2 regions of the Kurthia sp. YJT4 genome follow, and region 2 is predicted to be linked to the other one. Evidence: predicted binding sites of a transcription regulator. Region 2 holds the regulator's gene; the other holds the start of a gene.

Region 1 (3,434 bases), 690 kb from region 2:
TTAGTAGCTTAGTCACTTACAAGACACTACTAATGTGTAGGGTTCGTTGTACCCGAATTAACGCCTGTGGAGTATCATATCAAATGTGAGTAGCTTCGGCAAAAGCAGATACAAAGAAACAGGAAATAAACATTGCTTATAGATTTTTATAGGTTTTTGGCAACGGAATAGTAGATGTTACAAGTAGAAAATTTAAATTATTGGTATCAATCGAAGTCAGAACCACTTTATGAAGACTTAAATCTGACATTTGATGAAGGAAAATTATACGGTATTTTAGGATCGAGTGGCTCGGGTAAAACGACTTTTTTATCGCTAATTGCAGGACTGGATACACCAAAATCAGGTGATATTTATTACGAAGGGAAGTCATTAAAAAAGATTGGGTTAACATGTTATCGTAATGCATGTGTATCGATTGTCTTTCAGTCGTATAATCTACTACCTTATTTATCGGCACTGGATAATATAACAGCAGCACTTGAAATTACGCATTCAAAAAAAGCGAATCGTAAAGAATATGCACTCGAGATGTTGCAAAAAGTAGGAATTGACACTGAAATGGCGAAGAAGAATGTCCAACATTTATCAGGTGGACAGCAACAGCGTGTTGCGATTGTGCGCGCCATGTGTTGTGATGCGCGACTTGTTGTAGCAGATGAACCGACAGGTAATTTAGACGAACAAAACTCACTCGAAATCATTCGCCTGTTTAAACAACTAGCACATGAACAAAATAAATGTGTCATTGTCATTACACATGAAAAAGAGATTGCAGAACAATGTGATACGGTTCTAGAGTTAAAATCTAAGAAAATGCATGTGATTAAAAGTAGTTAATTTATGAAACATATAATTAGAATATAGCTAATCGAAATATAGTAAATAAAGAAGACCATGCAAAAAAAAGCAGTGGTCTTCTTTTCATGTCTAATTAATACGACATAAAAATTCGACACACTGCTCACATTCACAAAACTGCTGTAAATAATCTAAACGATGGATTGTAAGGTAGCCATTTTCTTCTGATATGACTTTTTCTTTTTTGAATTCTTGTAATAAGCGGTTTACAACTTCACGACTTGTTGCACAAAGACTTGCTAGTTCACTATGTGTAAATTTTTCGCTAATTTGAATCGATTTGTCTGTTTTCTTTTCGCCATATGAATTCGCTAAACGAATGAGTGTAGAGGAGAGTGCGCCTTTTTTTCCATATAGCAGTAAATCGCGTAATTTAGTTTGTTCACGCATTCTTTGGATTTGAATCCATGTGAGACATTCTCGTAGTGCTGCAAGGTTTTCGGATAATTCATGTTCTAATTGTTCTTTCGAAATTGCAAAAACGGTACAACAGTCTAAAACTTTTGCTGAAAGTGGGTATGTAATAAGTGGGGTGAATAAAATACTTTCACCAATACAATCATTTTTCGTCGCAATGCAAAGTGTTAATTCTTTACCACCAACGCTCTCTTTTGTAATGGCAATACGACCTTTTTCCACAAAATAAAGATGTGTTGCCGCTTCACCTGTAGTACAAATATGTTGATGACGAACGAAATGATGTTTTGTACCATGTGCTTTAAAAATCTGCTGGACGATTTGGGGGACTGCATCAAACAAGATTAAAACACCTCCATAATTAACTGGTTTTTATTTTAACATAAATAGTAAATGGTACAAAAAATATGAAAGTCAAAAAAGGTCAAACATATTACTTGAGTTTTTGAAATAAAGTCGATATAATAAAATTAATCAATAGTCAAAGATGGTCAAACAGGAGGGAAAAATAATGCAAATGAATCAAATGAACCAAGAAGAAGAAAATCCGCTAGAGAAGTACGGACGTAATCTAGTAGAGGCTGTTAAAGAAGGTAAGATGGACCCTGTTATTGGACGTGACCAAGAAATTCGTGATGTCATTCGTATTTTATCTCGAAAAACAAAAAATAATCCCGTTCTAATCGGTGAACCAGGTGTAGGTAAAACAGCGATTGTTGAAGGTCTAGCACAACGTATTGTAAAAAAAGACGTACCTGAAGGTTTAAAAGATAAACAAATATATGAACTGGATATGAGCGCATTAATTGCAGGCGCAAGTTATCGCGGACAGTTTGAAGAACGTCTACAAGGTGTTTTAAAACAAGTACGTGAAGCAGAAGGAAATATTATCTTATTCATCGACGAAATTCATACCATTGTCGGTGCAGGTAAAACAGAAGGTTCGATGGATGCAGGGAATATGTTAAAACCAATGTTAGCACGCGGTGAACTACATTGTATCGGTGCGACAACATTAGATGAATATCGTACAAATATCGAAAAAGACCCTGCACTTGAACGACGCTTCCAACAAGTGCTTGTACGCGAACCATCTGTAGAGGATACAATTTCCATTCTACGTGGTTTACGTGAACGTTTTGAATTACACCATGGTGTACGTATCCATGACCGTGCGATTGTGGCCGCGGCAGAATTATCAAACCGCTATATTACAGATCGTTTCCTACCAGATAAAGCGATTGACTTAGTCGATGAGGCGTGTGCGATGATTCGTACAGAAATCGACTCGATGCCATCTGAATTAGATGAGGTTACACGTCGACAAATGCAGTTGGAAATTGAAGAACAAGCATTGATGAAAGAAGACGACAATGCGAGTAAAAAACGTTTAGAGGCACTACGTGAAGAATTACAAGAATTAAAAGATTCATCACAATCGATGCGTGAACAATGGGAACGTGAAAAAAATGCGCTTCAAATTGTGCAAGAAAAACGTGAAAAACTCGACCAATATCGCCATGAATTAGAAGAAGCAGAGAATCAATATGATTTGAATAAAGCAGCGATTCTACGACATGGTAAAATTCCAGAGCTTGAAAAAGAGTTAGCGAATTTAGAAGAGGAAGTAGAAAGTACAGATAAGTTATTACGTGAAGATGTAACAGCGGAAGAAATTGCGAGTATTGTATCTCGCTGGACAGGTATTCCTGTAACGAAAATGTTAGAGGGAGAGCGTGAAAAATTACTTCGTTTAAAAGATACACTACATGAGCGTGTAGTCGGACAAGATGATGCAGTTCGTCTTGTTTCAGAAGCTGTATGGCGCGCACGTGCAGGTATCCAAGATCCGAATAAACCAATCGGTTCGTTCCTATTCTTAGGACCAACTGGTGTAGGTAAAACAGAACTTGCGAAAGCACTCGCAGCACAACTATTCGACTCAGAAGACCATTTTGTACGTATTGATATGTCGGAATATATGGAAAAACATAGTGTATCTCGACTTGTGGGTGCACCTCCAGGTTATATCGGTTATGAAGAAGGCGGTCAATTAACAGAGGCTGTTCGTCGTAATCCGTATTCGGTCATTCTATTAGATGAAATTGAAAAAGCACATCCAGATGTCGCAAACATTCTCCTTCAAATTTTAGATG
Region 2 (3,434 bases):
ATCCGATATAACAAATCACGCATTGGGAGAACCGTTCTTCTTATATGGAGTAAATCATTGCGGAGATCGAATACATCGTTCATTAAGTCTACGCTATTTTTATAATCTAACTGATCTTCAATGGTATTAAGTCGATCTTCAATAGTAAAAACAAGGGGGAAAAACTCATCGACAATTTTATCGATTGTTTGATACATGATGAAAAATGTACCGCGATCCCAGCGATTCGGATGACTTTCTAATTCACGTTTGACGATTTCAAATTCGTGAACAGGGAATTGATGATATGAGACGACAAATTTAGAAGAAATAAATAGACTAATCTCCTCAGATGTTAGTTCTTTTGGGTTTAATTTATGGACAACAGTGAAATAATAATCATCATAGTAATCTATTTTTGGACGCTGTAAACGCATCAAGGCATCTTCTACAGCTAGGGGATGAAATTGGAAAAAAGTATGCAGTAATAAATTTTCTTTTGCAGTAGGTTCTGAAAAATCAACCCAAAACCAATCGAAACGATCTTCTTTAATATGTTCTAAAGGGAAGTTTTCCACGAGCTGCTGGTCTTTTGTAAGACCTAGAGTGTAAATCATTTTGTCACCTCTTCACGATCTATTTACTCTATATCTTCCCATAATTTAATTTTTTTGTCACATCATCACAAAAATAAAATGAAACGGATGACACTGTTCATGCGTATATATAAGAAAGAAAAGGAGCGTGTTTTAGATGGAACAAGACAATAAATGGATTAAAGTTGTACTACACTCAAGTGCATATTATTTACCGATTCTACTTCCATTACTCTTTATGCTCTTAATTGATGATTCGAGAGTGAAAAGTTTATCACTACAAGCATTGTTATTCCAAATTGTTATGTCAATTCTTATTGGTATTTCAGTTGTATTCTCGTATGTGTTAATTGGAATTCCGTTTTTAATCGTCTTTGGATTAATGGGGTTCATTGTTCCAATTATCGGGATTATTCGTGCATTGCAAGGTGAGTATTGGAATTATCCAATCGTTGGACGCTGGGTTAAATAATCATAAATAGACAGATATTCTAATTGTAATGGTTAGGATGTCTGTTTTTTTATAAAACAAAAAAGGAACGAGCATTTTTATTGCAATTTATAAAACAATTTATTTATAATATAGTCAAAGATAGTCAAAGTCAGCTTGATTAAAGGAGGTGGGGACTCGACATGAAGAATATGTCGAATATTATTGAGGCGTATTTGAAAGAAATTATTGAAATGGGCGGTAATGGACACATTGAGATTAAACGAAGTGAGATTGCAGACCGCTTCCAATGTGTACCGTCGCAAATAAATTACGTCATCAATACAAGATTCACAGTAGAGAGAGGTTATATCGTCGAAAGTAAACGTGGAGGTGGGGGGTATATTCGCATTTTACGTGTACGTACGAACTCGAAAACAGAACTGTTAGACGATATTCTATCTCAAATCAATTATCAAATCTCGCAAACGGCTGCAGAGGATATTGTACATCGCTTAACTGAAGAGCAAGCAATTACAAAACGTGAGGCAAAGCTCATTCTTACTGCTATGGACCGAGAAGTCATTGCGATTGATTTACCATATCGTGATCAGCTCCGCTCTCGTATTTTACAAGCAATGCTAGTAGCACTGAAGTATGAAAAAGAATCTTAAAAGAAGGTGTATAGAGGATGATCTGTGAAAACTGTAAACAACGTCCAGCTACTGTCACCATTACGATGACAAAAAATAATGAAGAAGTCGTAAAACACTACTGCGAAGTTTGCAGTGGGCAACAAGATTATTTGCATATAGATGAAGAAGTAAAGCCTGTGACAATCGAACAAATCTTTTCGGACTGGTTTGGTATTCCAACATGGTCATCCAACGCACCTCAGTCAAAACAACCATCGCAAGAAAAGCAGCAATGCGAGACATGTGGTATGACGTACCAACAGTTTTTAAAAGAAGGTAAATTTAATTGTCCAAATTGTTATCATGCTTTTTATGAACGTTTGCCTGAAGTATTTAAAAGACTTCATAATGGTGCAACAGAACATACTGGTAAGATACCGGGCGGATTAAATAAAACATATCAAATTAAAAAAGAGATTGAAGTATTACGTCAGAAGATGAAATCAGCTGTAGAGCAAGAAGAGTTTGAAGAAGCAGCAAAACTTCGAGATGAGGTAAAGCAACTTGAAAAACAGTTAACGCAAGGTGGTGCAGCGAACGATGAAAATTGATCATTTTCTAAAAGGTGACAATATTAGTTGGATGGCTGGCGATGGTGAGCACGGTGATATTGTCATGAGTACACGTATTCGTTTAGCGCGTAACATGTCCGCGTATCGTTTCCCACGTGCCTTTAGTGAAGAAGAAGCGATGGCTGTTGATCGTCAAGTGAGCAGTGCTTTACTCGACTGTGAAACACTTCAAACACCACTCTATCATTTTGATTTGGGGCAAAGACCTTCTTTGCAAAAACAAATTTTAGTAGAGAAGCATTTAATTAGTCCGCAACTTGCGAAAAAAGAACGGATTGGTTCGATTCTCGTATCTGAAGATGAATCAATTAGTGTCATGATTAACGAAGAAGACCACATTCGTATTCAATGTTTAGAACCAGGACTTAATCTTAAAAAAGCGTTACTAAAAGCAAATGAAATTGATGATTGTATTGAAAAACAAGTGAACTATGCATTTGATGAACAATTTGGTTATATGACTACTTGTCCGACGAATGTAGGAACAGGGTTACGTGCTTCCGTCATGATGCACTTACCAGCTCTTACGATGACGAATCAAGTTCGTGCCTTAATCAACATGATGCCACGACTAGGTTTAATCGTACGTGGAATCTATGGTGAAGGAACCGAAGCTGTAGGGAATTATTATCAAATTTCAAATCAAGTAACACTTGGTAAATCAGAAGAAGAAATCATTCAAGAATTGGAAACAATTGTAGAACAAGTTGTTGCAAAAGAAGTAGAAGCTAGAAAGGCGATGTTAGAACATGCGCCGATTGCAATTTCAGACCGTTTGCATCGCTCGCTAGGAGTCTTACAAACAGCTCGAATCCTATCGAGTACAGAAGCTGCGAATTGTTTATCTAACGTGCGTTTGGGTATAGATTTAGGTATCATACAAAGAATTCCAAATGAAGTTTTAAATAAATGTATGCTGATTATGCAACCAGGCTTCTTACAACAATATACAGGTACAACATTGAAGCCAAATGAGCGAGATGTGTACCGCGCGACATTGATTCGCGACATGATTGGCGAAGCATGCCAACATAAATTGGAAGATGAAGGAGAGGACTCATATGATGTTTAATCGATTTACACAAAGAGCTCAAAAAGTATTGCAATTAGCACAAGAAGAAGCCGTTCGTATGAAGCATGAAGCGATTGGAACAGAACACAT

What was found. Region 2 encodes CtsR, which represses protease genes until heat stress. Its sites were predicted from a motif close to ATGGTCAATAAAGGTCAAACA; they were not measured.
Region 1: the regulator CtsR is predicted to act here: its motif matches at 1,689-1,709, upstream of QN089_RS02640 (ATP-dependent Clp protease ATP-binding subunit).

The regions. Positions count from the first base shown of each region.
Region 1 covers NZ_CP126689.1:560,083-563,516, forward strand. Annotated here, with positions in the region: gene QN089_RS02625 (RNA-guided endonuclease InsQ/TnpB family protein) at 1-12, shown strand, start outside; gene QN089_RS02630 (ABC transporter ATP-binding protein) at 175-840, shown strand; gene QN089_RS02635 (Crp/Fnr family transcriptional regulator) at 931-1,620, opposite strand; gene QN089_RS02640 (ATP-dependent Clp protease ATP-binding subunit) at 1,796-3,434, shown strand, end outside.
Region 2 covers NZ_CP126689.1:2,997,642-3,001,075, reverse strand. Annotated here, with positions in the region: gene corA (magnesium/cobalt transporter CorA) at 1-596, opposite strand, end outside; gene QN089_RS15045 (DUF4870 domain-containing protein) at 733-1,047, shown strand; gene QN089_RS15040 (CtsR family transcriptional regulator) at 1,209-1,679, shown strand; gene QN089_RS15035 (UvrB/UvrC motif-containing protein) at 1,697-2,251, shown strand; gene mcsB (protein-arginine kinase McsB) at 2,241-3,344, shown strand; gene QN089_RS15025 (ATP-dependent Clp protease ATP-binding subunit) at 3,334-3,434, shown strand, end outside.